4 regions of the Neorhizobium sp. P1_A6 genome follow, and region 3 is predicted to be linked to each of the others. Evidence: predicted binding sites of a transcription regulator. Region 3 holds the regulator's gene; each other region holds the start of a gene.
What was found. Region 3 encodes PhoB, which activates phosphate uptake and scavenging genes when phosphate is short. Its sites were predicted from a motif close to TGTCATNNANCTGTCAT; they were not measured.
Positions count from the first base shown of each region.

Region 1: AC1D3C_RS09860 (BtaA family protein) is a predicted target of PhoB. The motif match lies at 1,788-1,804, and genes of this name have one in related genera.
Region 2: AC1D3C_RS20040 (alkaline phosphatase) is a predicted target of PhoB. The motif match lies at 1,909-1,925, and genes of this name have one in related genera.
Region 4: AC1D3C_RS23170 (NAD-glutamate dehydrogenase) is a predicted target of PhoB. The motif match lies at 1,951-1,967, and genes of this name have one in related genera.

Region 1 covers NZ_JBFTZM010000004.1:77,460-80,970, forward strand. The annotation lists gene AC1D3C_RS09850 (transglycosylase SLT domain-containing protein) at 1-293, shown strand, start outside; gene AC1D3C_RS09855 (serine hydrolase domain-containing protein) at 335-1,687, opposite strand; gene AC1D3C_RS09860 (BtaA family protein) at 1,853-3,100, shown strand; gene AC1D3C_RS09865 (class I SAM-dependent methyltransferase) at 3,100-3,511, shown strand, end outside.
Region 2 covers NZ_JBFTZM010000010.1:75,948-79,458, forward strand. The annotation lists gene AC1D3C_RS20030 (hypothetical protein) at 1-738, opposite strand, end outside; gene AC1D3C_RS20035 (ribonuclease D) at 872-1,495, opposite strand; gene AC1D3C_RS20040 (alkaline phosphatase) at 1,980-3,511, shown strand, end outside.
Region 3 covers NZ_JBFTZM010000009.1:193,432-196,942, forward strand. The annotation lists gene pstA (phosphate ABC transporter permease PstA) at 1-130, shown strand, start outside; gene pstB (phosphate ABC transporter ATP-binding protein PstB) at 144-959, shown strand; gene phoU (phosphate signaling complex protein PhoU) at 1,005-1,718, shown strand; gene phoB (phosphate regulon transcriptional regulator PhoB) at 1,740-2,423, shown strand; gene AC1D3C_RS19330 (PACE efflux transporter) at 2,433-2,870, opposite strand; gene AC1D3C_RS19335 (GcrA family cell cycle regulator) at 3,061-3,511, opposite strand, start outside.
Region 4 covers NZ_JBFTZM010000013.1:45,805-49,315, reverse strand. The annotation lists gene AC1D3C_RS23185 (lytic murein transglycosylase) at 1-243, shown strand, start outside; gene AC1D3C_RS23180 (carbonic anhydrase) at 281-955, opposite strand; gene pdxY (pyridoxal kinase PdxY) at 1,026-1,898, opposite strand; gene AC1D3C_RS23170 (NAD-glutamate dehydrogenase) at 2,073-3,511, shown strand, end outside.

The DNA of each region.
Region 1 (3,511 bases), on a different contig from region 3:
CGCTGGTGCACCGCGTCGTGCATCGGGAAAGCAAATATGATCCCAAGGCCTATCACAAGAACGGCTATTGGGGCCTCATGCAGATCAAGTATTCGACCGCCAAGTCGATGGGTTACGAAGGCCCGCCGGCCGGCCTGCTCGATGCCGAGACCAACCTCAAATACGCGATCAAGTACCTGCGCGGCGCCTGGCTGGTTGCCGACAACAAAAACGACAATGCCATCAAGCTTTATGCGCGCGGTTATTATTATGATGCCAAGCGCAAGGACATGCTGGACGTCCTGGAAAAGTAAGCCAGGCCCGAAAAATATTTGGACGGTATGCTCGCGGCGCCTCAGGGCGCCGTTGTTGTTTTCACCACCTCGGCGACAAGCCGGGTCGGGTCGTAGCGGTTCCGGCTCGGCGTCAGCCCAAGCCTTACCACCACCAGATCGAGCGACGGGATGACCGTGATGGTCTGCCCATCATGCCCCTGGATGAAAAAAGCATCCGCCGGCATGTCCGGATTGTTCTTGCTCGGCAGCCAGGTCTGCATCTTCGAATAACGGCCGTTCGACGTGGCGTTGGCCTGGTGCATCAGCGCGACAAAACCGTCCGGTAGGATCCGCCTGCCGTTCCAGACGCCGTCTCGCGCAAGCAGCAGCCCCATACGAGCCCAGTCCCGCGCCGTCGCATACATATAGGAACTGCCGACGAGCGTGCCGGCCGCGTCGGGTTCAATCACGGCGCTTGTCATGCCCAGCGGACCAAACAGGGCGGTGCGGGGATAGGCGAGCGCCGCGGTTCCGTCGCCGACCTTTTCCATCCAGATCCTCGAAAGCAATACAGCGGTGCCGGAGGAGTAGCTGAACCGCGAACCGGGATCGGCCTCGAGCGGCTGGTCGGCGGCAAAACCTGCCATGTCCGGCTCGAGATAGAGCATGCGCGTCACGTCGGCGACCGCGCCGTAATCCTCGTTGAAGGCAAGCCCACTTTCCATGGCGGCGAGGTCTGCAATCCGGATATCGCCGCGCTGGTTGCCCTGCCATTGGGGAAACAGTCCCTTGTCGTCCAGCGAGAGCTTTCCGTCGCGGATCAGCGTGCCGAGGATCGCGGCGTTGACGGTCTTGGCCATCGACCAGCCGAGCAGCGGCGTATCCTTTGAAAAACCGCTAGAGTAAATCTCGGCGACGATCCGCCCCTGCTTGACCACCACCACCGCCCGCATGCCAGGCCCGACAAGATTCGCATCTGAGAGGAGCCGCACAACCGACGGATCGGGTTCCACTTTTCCGCCTTCCGGCCAAAGCGCGGACGAATCGGCTGACGTTACGGCAGGCATTGGAATACTGACAGCTTGCGCGGCTGCGCCGTCAGGCGTAACGGTGCAGCCGAGCCCTTCGCGATAGACCGCGTCATTGCCGGCGAAAATGCCAAGCAGCGCCGCATGAACCCGCTTTTCCGTTCGATTGACGGAAACCCGCATCAATCTCAGAAGCGGATGGCCGGGAGCCTGGACATCGACCGCCAGAACCTCGTCGCTGTCGCGTCCGGCAAGGAAGACGTTCGAGCAGACCATCTTGGCCGAATAGCCGCTGCCGACCCTCAGCAGTTCCGGAGGCGAGGTATAGAGCCAGATCCCAAGCCCGATCAGGCCGACGAATATGACGCCGATAAGGATTATCAAAGACCGGATCAAGAACCGCATGTCTGCCTCCCATTGGACGGCCCATGCAATCAGGATTCTCAGGCCCAAGGAAGAGGCGATCAGCCGCGCCCGGGGCTATTGCGGGACTGGACACAGGCCTCGTCATCAATCTGTAGCATGACGGGTTTACACGCCCTGAAACTCTGAACAAGGCGGGACTCGACCATGGTGGATATTGCACAGGAAGCCGGTTTTCGGAAAAACCAGAAGCTCAAGGACGCACTTCTGCAGCATAAAGCTCTGTCTCGGCAGGGTTTTTCAGAAAGGCTTTTCGGCCTCCTGTTCTCCGGTCTCGTCTATCCGCAGATTTGGGAAGACCCGGAAGTCGACATGACTGCCATGGAGCTTTCCGAAGAGCATTCGATCGTCACCATCGGCTCCGGCGGTTGCAACATGCTCGCCTATCTCTCCCGCTCACCGAAGAAGATCGATGTTGTCGATTTGAACCCCCATCACGTCGCGCTGAACCGCCTGAAGCTCGCCGCCTTTCGCCACCTGCCCGGCCACGGCGATATCGTGCGCCATTTCGGCATGGACGGCATCCGCACCAACAGCAAGAGCTACGACACCTTCATTGCCCCTAACCTCGATGCGGCGACCCGTGCCTATTGGGACAAGCGCTCGATTGCCGGCCGCCGCCGGATCGAGGTGTTCGACCGCAATATCTATAAGACCGGCCTGCTCGGCCGTTTCATCGGCGCCGGCCACCTGATCGCCCGCCTGCATGGCATCGACCTCACCCAAATGGCAGAAGCCAAATCGTTGCGCGAACAGCGCCAGTTCTTCGACGACCGCATCGCTCCGCTGTTCGACAAGCCGCTGATCCGCTGGATCACGAGCCGCAAGAGCTCGCTGTTCGGCCTCGGCATTCCGCCGCAGCAATATGACGAACTGGCGAGCCTCGCCTCCGACGGCTCGATCGCACCGGTCCTGCGCCAGCGCCTCGAAAAACTCGCCTGCCACTTTCCGCTGCGCGACAACTATTTCGCCTGGCAGGCTTTCGCGCGCCGTTATCCGAAGCCCGAGGAAGGCACGCTGCCGACCTACCTGAAGGCGGAAAACTACCGCGCCATCCGCGACAACGCCGAGCGCGTGACAGTTCATCATGCGAGCTTCACCGAACTGCTGGCGCAGAAGGCTGCCGGCTCGGTCGATCGTTACGTCCTGCTCGACGCGCAGGATTGGATGAACGACGAGCAATTGAACGACGTCTGGTCGGAAATCAGCCGCACGGCCGCGCCCGGCGCCCGCGTGATCTTCCGCACCGCCGCCGAAAAGAGCGTGCTCGACGGTCGCCTCTCGCCGGCGCTGTTCGACCAGTGGTCCTATATGGAAGAGCGCTCCAGCGAGCTCAACCTCGAGGATCGCTCGGCGATCTACGGCGGTTTCCACATCTACCTGAAAAAAACCTGATGGCGACGGATATGGCGAACAGCCCCCTGTCCAATGGCCACGCCGAACGCATGGACCGGATGTATCGGTATCAGCGCCATATCTACGATATCACCCGCAAATATTACCTCTTCGGCCGCGACCGGGCGATTGCGGGATTGAATGTTCCGCCGAATGCCTCGCTCCTCGAAGTCGGCTGCGGCACAGGCCGCAACCTCGCCCTCGCTCATAGGCACTACCCGGCTGCAAAGCTTTATGGCCTCGATATCTCCGCCGAGATGCTGGAAAGCGCCCGGGCCAACTTCCGCGGCAAGCCGGTCACCCCGGAATTTCGGATCGCCGATGCGACAAGTTTCAAAGCTGAAGAATTCGGCACGACCGGCTTCGACCGCATCCTGATCTCCTACGCGTTGTCGATGATTCCCGACTGGG
Region 2 (3,511 bases), on a different contig from region 3:
GCCATCGGCAGCCGGCGCGGCTGTCGCCTTGTCATTCGTCTTCTCGATGACGTCCTGAACCTTCTGAACGTCCTCGAGCTTCTTGCCGACCTCCGCCGCCGCGATGTCGTCCTGGCGCTCGGCGCGCGTCTCGGCATCTTCGACACGGGTCGGATCGTAGCCCTGCGGACCGAGCTTCAGTTCTTCGAGCGTCTTCGGATCGGCGACGTCTTCGAGCCGCTGCACGACGCGCTCGACTTCCGTGTCGAGCTTGCCGCCATTGGCCTTGCGGTTGAGGCCGTCCATCAAGCGCTGGTTGTCGTCGCCATAAGGGTTCTTGATCGCCGCCAGCAGCGTGTCCATGGAGACGCCGATGTCGTCGAGGCCGAGGTCTTCGGCGAGTTTGCCGACCTCGTCCGGCATCATCTCCTTCAGCGCATCTTCCAGCGCTTTCCCGAGCTTGTAGGAGGAGCGCGCCTCGTCGGTATCGATGCCGAGCTTGGTCGCCAGACGGTCGACGAGCTCGATCTTCAATTCGTTGGGATCGGTTTTGTTGACGCTGAAAAGGGCGGAGGCGATCTTGTCGCGGGCGCGCCGGGCGTCTTCGCTGGCGCTGATCCGTGCTTCGACAACCGGATCGCTCTTCTTGCCGGTCCGCTGCTCTTCGTCTTTCTTGCGCTGTTCCTCGATGCTGTCGAGCATCGACTGCATCATGTTGGTCGCGGCAAGCCCATAAGTCTGCTGGGTAGGAAGCAACATGGCCCGAAATCCGGTCTCGTCGAAAGGTGCACCGCCAAGCAAAACTAGATTTGAAGGGTTAACGAGACGTTACCGGGTGGCTAGAACCTATGTCACCCTTTATCTATTTAAGCGGCCGCGGCTTCGTTGCCTATCAGCTATGGGCGAAGATATCGGCTTCTTCCCAGCCCAGCAGGTCCAGCTTCGCCCGCGTCGGCAGGAATTCGAAACAGGCCTGGGCCAGTTCGGCGCGCTTGTCGCGCACCAGGCGGTAGGTCAGCTTGTCGCGCAGCGCATGCAGGTGGAGCACGTCGGAGGCCGCATATTCGAGTTGCGCCGGCGAAAGCACCTCCGCTGCCCAGTCGGATTGCTGCTGCGCCTTGGAAACGTCGACGTCGAGCATTTCCTTGAGATTGTCCTTGAGCCCGTGCCGGTCCGTGTAGGTGCGGGTCAGCCGCGAGGCGATCTTGGTGCAGAACACCGGCGTCGTGGTCACGCCGAACGTATGGAAGAGCACGGCGATGTCGAAGCGGCCGTAATGGAAGATCTTCTGGCGCGACGGATCGGCGAGCATGGCGACGAGATTGGGAGCTTCGTTCTGCCCGGCCGCGATGCGGATCACGTCTGCCGAACCGTCGCCCGGCGAAAGCTGCACGACGCAAAGCCGGTCACGACGGGGCACGAGGCCGAGCGTTTCCGTATCGATGGCGATCGCCCCGGTATATCGGGCTGCAGCGACTGCCGGAATATCGCCTTCATGATACCTGATCTCTGCCATGTCCGTCTCCGTCTGCCTGTCTGCAAAGATTCGCTATAAACCACGTTTTTCGTCAGGGATATGGGTGATCTTGGGAAGGCCGCACCGCCAGCGGTCAAATGTGTTTCATTACGCGACCGAATTCTGCGCGGGCATTAGCTCAGCCTTGCAGCTAATGCATTGCTGCATTGCAACCAAGTGGCTTGGCCTGCTTAAACGATTAGCCTATATCTTTGGGCATCGGGCGACGCACTCCTCCTCCCAGTGTTGCCTGATACGGATCGACAACATCCTCCTCCTCCCAGTTGTTGATCAAGTTTAAAGCCTGGCGCACCCTCCTCCCGCGCCAGGCTTTTTCCGTTTTTGGAGCAGGATTTCCTTCAAAACATTGCTTTTTGCCTTACGACAGCCGAGGTGCCGCGATCTGTGATTGGCGTCACGTAGGTGTCACGCACCGCCGATATACGAAACCTCGCCTTCCCTTTGAACTTTTCGTGAGGTTACTATGCGCAAGATTTTTGCCGCTCTGGTCGTTTCGACCGCGCTCGCCGGCGCCGCCCAGGCTGCCACCGTTTATCCGCTGGATCGCGCCACGATCCTCAGCGGCTCCCCCTTCGATTTCAAGGTCGAGTTCAACTCCGTCGTAAAGCCGGAAGACGTCAAGATCACCGTCAACGGCCAGGATTACAAGACTGTTCTCGGCAAGGAAGTCCAGTTCGTCGCGGAAGAAAAGAACAAGGACAAGATCCTCGGTTCTGCCGTCATCCTGCGCGGCCTGACCATCGCCACCGCCGGCGATTACAAGGTCGAGATTTCGGCCGGTTCCGAGACGAAGACCGTCACCTGGAATGTCTACGGCACGGGTTCTGCCCCGAAGGCCAAGAATATCATCTTCATGCTCGGCGATGGCCTTTCGGTCGCGCATCGCACAGCTGCCCGCATCATGTCCAAGGGCATGACCGAAGGCAAGGCCAACGGCCGTCTCGCCATGGACGACCTCGACCATATGGCCTTCGTCGGCACCTCGGCGACCAACGCTGTCGACACCGACTCGGCCAACACGATGTCGGCCTACATGACCGGTCACAAGACCGCCGTGAACGCGATCGGCGTTTATGCCGACCGCACGCCGGACTCGCTGGACGACCCCAAGGTCGAAACGATTGCTGAAGCACTTCGCCGCCAGACCGGCAAGTCGATCGGTATCGTCGCCACCTCCGAAATCGAGGACGCGACGCCTGCCGCCGTCGTCTCCCACACCCGTAACCGCAACGACAAGGCCGATGTCGTCGGCATGCTGCTAGGCGTCAAGCCGGACGTCCTGCTTGGCGGCGGTTCTGCGTATTTCCTGCCGCAGGCGACTGCCGGCTCGAAGCGCAAGGACGACAAGGATTATGTCAAGCTCTTCAAGGATGCCGGCTACACGCTGGCCACCGACAAGAACGAACTTGCAGCCGGCGCAAACGCCAATGGGTTGCTGCTCGGCCTCTTCCATCCTGGCAACATGGACGTCACGCTTGACCGCGAGTTCCTGAAGAAGGGCACCGTCGAGAAGTATCCGAACCAGCCGGGTCTGGTCGCCATGACCAAGGTAGCCCTCGATCGTCTCTCTAAGGATCAGGATGGTTTCTTCCTGATGGTCGAAGGATCCTCGATCGACAAGATGTCCCATCCGCTCGACTGGGACCGTGCCGTCATCGAAACCATCGAATTCGACCAGGCGATCGCGGTTGCCCGCGAATTCCAGAAGACCCATCCCGACACGCTGATCGTCGTCACCGGCGACCACACCCATGGCGTTTCGATCATCGGCACGGTTGACGACGACAAGCCGGGCACCGAGATGCGCGAAAAGGTCGGCACCTATGCCGAAGCCGGCTTCCCCAACTACAAGGACGAAAACGGCGACGGTTATCCGGACAAGATCGACGTTTCGCGCCGGCTCTTCCTTGCCGCCACCAACGGCCCGGACCACTACGAAACCTTCCGCCCGAAAATGGATGGCCCGTTCGTTCCGGCGATCCAGAACGAGAAGAA
Region 3 (3,511 bases):
GTGGGCGAACGAAGCTGAGCGCGCGTTCGTCGAGCGTACCTCGGGAGCAATCATCATCCTGCTCCTGTTTCTCATCCTAATGAATGTTGGCGCAATTCTCTTGCGGCGTCGCTTCGAGCGGCGCTGGTAGAAGGAGTATGACAGTGAATATGATGTCAGAATCGGCAGTAGAAAAGGCGCTGGACCAGAAGATGAGCGATGCTTCCCACAAGATGATCGGTAAGGACGTTTCGGTTTATTACGGCGAAAAGCGTGCGCTTTTCGACGTGAACCTCAACGTCCGCGAAAACACTGTGACGGCTCTCATCGGTCCTTCCGGTTGCGGCAAGTCCACCTTCCTGCGCTGCCTCAACCGCATGAACGACACGATCGAGAATTGCCGCGTCACCGGCAAGATCACCCTCGACACGGACGATATCTACGACAATAACATCGACGTCGTGGAACTTCGCGCCCGCGTCGGCATGGTTTTCCAGAAGCCGAATCCGTTCCCGAAGACCATCTACGAGAACATTTCCTACGGTCCGCGCATCCACGGTCTTTCCAAGAACAAGGCCGACATGGATCAGATCGTCGAGGCGAGCCTGCAGCGCGCCGGCCTCTGGACCGAAGTCAAGGATCGCCTGCATGAATCCGGCACCGGCCTCTCCGGCGGTCAGCAGCAGCGTCTGTGCATCGCCCGCGCGATCGCCGTATCGCCGGAAGTCATCCTCATGGACGAACCCTGCTCGGCTCTCGATCCGATCGCGACCGCCAAGGTCGAAGAACTCATCCATGAACTGCGTGCCAACTACACGATCGTCATCGTGACGCACTCGATGCAGCAGGCTGCCCGCGTCTCGCAGCGCACCGCCATGTTCCATCTCGGCCAGCTCGTCGAGGAGAACGACACCGACAAGATGTTCACCAATCCCGACGACCAGCGCACCCAGGATTACATCATGGGCCGTTTCGGCTGATCCAGCCGACTGTGCCGCCTGAAAATCAATTTTGAGGACTAGAAGATGGCATCGACCCATATCCTGTCGGCTTATGACGACGAACTGAAATACCTGAGCCGCCGTATCTCCGAAATGGGCGGCCTCGCCGAGCAGATGTGCTCGGACGCCGTGCGCGCGCTGGTCAATTCCGACGCCGCACTCGCGCAGAAGGTCATCTCCGACGACGTGATCCTCGATCACGCCGAGCGCGAGATCGGCGACAAGGCGATTATCACGATCGCCCGCCGCCAGCCGGTTGCGGCCGACCTTCGCGAGATCGTCGGTTCGCTGCGCATCGCCTCCGATCTGGAGCGCGTCGGCGACCTTGGCAAGAACACCGCCAAGCGCGTCATCGCGGTTCAGGGCACCGGCGTGCCACGCAAGCTCGCCCGCGGCCTGGAGCATCTCTCCGATCTCGCCCTCGTGCAGCTCAAGGACGTCCTCGACGTCTATTCGACGCGTTCGGCGGAAAAGGCCGAGGCGATCCGCAGCCGCGACGAGGAAATCGACGCGATGTACACCTCGCTGTTCCGCGAGCTCCTCACCTACATGATGGAGGATCCGCGCAATATCACCACCTGCACGCATCTGCTGTTCTGCGCCAAGAACATCGAGCGTATCGGCGACCACGCCACCAACATAGCCGAGACCATCTACTACATGACGACGGGCGCCCAGCCGGAAGGCGATCGTCCGAAGGACGACTCGTCGAATACGCTCGGCGCGATCACCGAATAGAACTGACGGAGCAGGCCAAAAATGCTGCCGAAAATCGCTGTCGTAGAAGACGAAGAAGCGCTGAGCGTGCTTCTTCGCTACAATCTGGAAGCCGAGGGTTATGAGGTCGATACCGTTTTGCGGGGCGACGAAGCCGAAATTCGGCTTCAGGAGCGGGTACCCGACCTTCTGATCCTGGACTGGATGCTGCCCGGCGTTTCAGGCATCGAACTCTGCCGCCGGCTGCGCATGCGCCCGGAAACCGAGCGCCTGCCGATCATCATGCTGACGGCCCGCGGCGAGGAGAGCGAACGTGTTCGCGGCCTCGCCACCGGCGCCGACGACTATGTGGTGAAGCCTTTCTCGACGCCGGAGCTGATGGCCCGCGTCAAGGCGATGCTTCGCCGCGCCCGTCCCGAAGTGCTCTCCAGCGTGCTCCGTTGCGGCGATATCGAACTCGACCGGGAAACTCATCGCGTTCACCGCAAGAGCCGCGAAGTGCGCCTTGGCCCGACCGAGTTCCGCCTGCTGGAATTCCTGATGGCGTCGCCTGGCCGCGTTTTCTCGCGGTCGCAGCTTCTGGACGGCGTTTGGGGTCACGACATCTATGTCGACGAGCGCACCGTCGACGTGCATGTCGGCCGTCTCAGGAAGGCGCTCAACTTCTCCAATATGCAGGATGTCATCCGCACCGTCCGCGGCGCGGGTTATTCAATGGAATCCTGAGAGGCGGCTTTAAGCCGCCTCGGTCTGCCGCTGCCATTCCGGCAGCGGAAAGATCCGGTCGTAGGCCCAGTTGAACACGAAGGCATAGACCACGTAGAAGACCGCGAACGACACGTCCATCGTCAGCGCATGGACGAGGCTGATGCCGAGATACCAGGCGATCAGCGGCAGAAGCGCGATCAGCAGTCCAAGTTCGAACAGCACCGCATGCGCCACGCGTATGGTGGTGTTTTTCTGCGTGCCGCCGGTAAAGCGCTGCATCAGGTGGTCGAAGCCGAGATTGTAGAGATAGTTCCAGCCGGTGGCGATCGTCGCGCTGCCGATGCCGACCACGCCGATATCGGCGGCCGGCATGCCGAAGGCGAAGGAGCCGAGTGGTGTGATGAGAGCGAGCCCGATCAGTTCGAAGCTGATGGCATGGCGGATACGGTCGCGTGTCGAGCGCATGATGACCTCGTGGGGTGCTTTCCGGGCCGTCCCGGAGTTTCTGCCCGAATGGGGGGAGGTCGTCCTCGCTGACCTTCAGATAGGCGCAATGCCGATCGGGAGCAAGGCTTGGCCGGCATATCTGCCATGCACAACAAAAAAAGCGGGCCTTGAGCCCGCCTTCGATTTCGCCCTCGTGTCGCGCCGCCGCTCAGACCCGAGCGGCAACCTTGCGGCGCTCGTTGACCGGCTGGTAGGCGAGCTTTGCGTGGTAACCGCAATAGGGCGATGCATCCGGGGATTCACAGCCGCAGAAGTGGAAGTCTTCCTTGAGCGGGTCGCCGACCGGCCATTTGCAGGTGCGCTCGGTGAGTTCCGTCAATGCAAGGCGGCGGGAGATAGGCACCACCACGTTGGAGGCGGGACGATATTCCATCTCCTGGTAGGGTTCGATCTCGATCTCTTCCTTGACCATCGTCGCGCCGACGGCGCGGGTAACGGTCCGGGTCGTGACCCGCGACGCATAGTTCGGAGCCCGTGGCGCCGATGTCGTGCGCTTGGCAGCCGATGCGCGGCCGGTCGCAACCGTACCGCCGGCTTTCGCCCGGCCCGGCAGGCTGAGACGATGCACCTTGCCGATCACGGCATTTCGGCTTACGCCA
Region 4 (3,511 bases), on a different contig from region 3:
TTCCTGCCGCTGAACGTTGTCCGCTACGGAGCCGACGGCGACGGCGACGGCCATATCGACATGGTCCGTTCGCGTGCCGATGCGCTTGCCTCGACCGCCAACTTCCTAAAAGGACATGGCTGGAGAGCCGGTGCCGGTTACCAGCCGGGCCAGCCGAACTTCGTTGCTATCCAGGGCTGGAACGCCGCAACCGTCTATCAGCAGGCGATCGCCTATATGGGCGCACAGATCGACGGCCAATAAGCCCGCCGGCAGTGAAGTTTCGCTTCACCTGAAAAATTCAGGCCGACGCTTGTTCGGCCTGGACGGGCAGTTCGGTAAGGTCCGGACGGACGAAGTCGCCCTTGCTGTCCATAATCCACAATTCGCCGCTCGAGATATCGAACCAGGCGCCGTGAACGCTGAGTTCGCCTTTCTCTCCACGTTTTTTGACGAACGGGAACGTCTCCAGGTTGGCGATCGAATTGCGGATCGACACCCGTTCCAGCGCTGTCTGCCGCTCGGCCTGGGTCATGAACTCGTTGCTCTGGATCTGTTCGGCGGCCGGTTTGACCAGCGCCATCCAGCGGCCGATGAAATCGCCGGGAGAAAGCGGCGACATGCTCGGATCCAGTGCCGCTCGGATACCGCCGCAACGGCCGTGACCCATCACCACGATATTGTCGATCTCCAAAACCTCGACCGCATATTCCAACGCCGCCGAAGTGGCATGGAACTGGCCATCCGGTTCAAAAGGCGGGACCATGTTGGCGACGTTGCGGACGACGAAGAGTTCGCCCGGACCGCAGTCGAAAATGGTTTCCGGTGCGGCACGGGAATCGCAACAAGCGATGAGAAGGGTGTGGGGGTTCTGCCCGGTCTCCGCCAACACGCGGTAGCGCTCGCGTTCATCGCTATAGCGCCCGCTCATGAAGTTGCGGTAGCCCGCCAGAAGTTTGGCTGGAAAATCCGTCATGGAACAACGATTATAGCGCCGCCGAGCGAAGATCAACGGCCATTGTGCATCTGCGAACTTCCGATGCCGGTTACCGCTTGGTGCGCTGCAACGGATGCACGAGCCGGCGCATCTGGACCATCGCCATGGGAGTGGAGAGGCTGGACGCGTCGGTCTCCAGTGTCAGCTCGTCGCCGCCGCGCTTGGCTGTGCGCGCCAAGACCTCGAAAACGCTCGCGGTAGCCAGCTGCAGCGCCTTTTCCTCGTCCATGCCGGCAAGGATCCGCCCCAGGAACAGGGCTCCCAACAGGTCCCCCAACCCGTTTGGCGGATTGTCTATCAGCCGGTGTTCGGCAAGCAGCGCGTGTTTGCCCGTCAGGTAAAGATTGCCGGTACCGCCCGCCATCATCGGCACGGCCGAAGTCACCAGGATGCGCGGCGGCCCGAGCGCGATTGCGGCATCCATGATATCGTTGTTGGTTTCAAGCGGCGCGCCGGAAAGCCAGGCGAGTTCGTAACGGTTCGGGGTGGCGATCGTTGCCAGCGGAATGAGTTCGTCGCGGATCGCCTCTGCCGTCGGCTGCGGGATATAGAGACCGCCGAGATCGCCCATGACGGGATCGCAGACATAGAGAAGGTCCGGGTTTTTCTCCTTCAGCGCCCTTATCAGCCGCGCCACCGAACGCGGCTGGGCGGCGTTGCCGAAATAACCGGTCAGCACCGCCTTCACTTCTCCGAGCCATGGCGCGCGAATAAGATCGTCTATAGCCTTGTCGAAATCTGATTCGGGAAAGGTCAGCCGCGTGGAAGGTCCGTGACCGGGATGCCAGGGGAGGACGACGGTCGGCATTGCCCAGACGGGGAACCCCAGCGTCTCGAGCGCGAAGACGGCGGCACGATTGCCGACCGAGCCGCGCACGACATGGCTGGAGATGACGAGGACGGCACTGCTGGTATCCTGCATGAGATCGGTTTCCGGCTACGATGGCCCTGTTGATCGTTTCTTCGCCGCCGCATGTCAACAAGGCTTCACGGAAGAATGAAACGTGTAGTGTCGCTTGACATGGATCAGCCACGTTGCCGCGTGATGACACAAAGCTAATTTATTCCGTGCGGGCACGGAAAAGGGGAGAGGGACATGGCCGTCAGGCAGAATCCGAAACGGGAAAAACAGATCGAAAGCGCACGCAAGATCGTTGCTGCGAGCAAGGGGCCGCATCTCGACCCGCTCATCCTGTTCGCCCGGGCCAGCACTGACGACCTCGAAAGCTATACGCCGGAAATGCTGGCGCTTTCCGCCAATCATGCAGCCGAGCGGCTGATGGCCTGGACCCGGATTCGGGCAGACATCACGGTCGAGCCGATCGCCGGCGTCGCGCCGGACGGAATTCCGGTCTCGGTGCTGACCGTCGTCGATCGCAACATGCCCTTCCTGTTCGACTCGGTCATGGGCGAAGTGACCGCCACCCACCGCGACCTCACCATGGCCGTCCATCCGATCCTGGTCGTGGAGCCCGGCAAGGAACCGGTGCTCCGCTCCAACGAACAGCCCGGTAACCCGGCTCATCATGTGAGCCTCATCCAGATCCATCTGTCGCCGCTCAACGAGGCACAGGCGGCTTCGCTCACCGAGCGTATTCGTTACATCCTCGACCAGGTGCATCTGTCGATCACCGACTGGGGCTCCATGCTGGAAGTCCTCGACGGCGCCGCCAAGCAGCTCAACAACTCGACGAGCCGCCGCAAGGCCGACCGCGACGAGGCGCTCGCCTTCCTGGACTGGCTGCGCGACGACAACTTCACCTTCCTTGGCATGCGCGAATATGTCTATTCCGGCAAGGGCACTGAGGCCAAGGTCGAACGCGGCAAGGGCCGCGGTCTCGGCATCCTCTCCGATCCGGATGTTCTGGTGCTGCGCCAGGGCAAGGACGCGGTGACGACGACGCCGGAAATTCTGGAATTCCTCGACGGGCCCGATTTCCTGATCGTCACCAAGGCGAACGTGAAATCCGTGGTGCACCGCCGCGCCTATATGGATTATGTCGGCGTCAAGCGCTTCGACGAACAGGGCGAAGTTGTCGGCGAACTTCGTGTCGTCGGCCTTTTTACGGCAACCGCCTATACTCACTCCGTCCGCGACATCCCTCTCCTGCGCGCCAAGACCGGCCGGGTCGAAGAGCAGTTCGGCTTCGACCCCGACAGCCATTCCGGCCGAATGCTGGAAAACACGCTCGAATCCTATCCGCGCGACGACCTTTTCCAGATCGATGTCGATCTGCTCGCCCGCTTCTGCGAGCAGATCATGGCATTGAGCGAGCGTCCGCGCGTCCGGGTCCTGCCGCGCATCGACCATTTCGACCGTTTTGTCTCGGTGATCGTCTACGTGCCCCGCGAGGACTATAATTCCCTCGTCCGCGAAAAGGTCGGCGACTACCTGACCAAGGTCTATGATGGCCATGTCTCGGCCTATTATCCGGCTTTCCCGGAGGGCGGCGTCGCCCGCGTCCACATGATCATCGGCAGGCGCGGCGGCAAGACCCCGAGGATAGCGCAAGCCAAGCTCGAGGAAGCGATCCG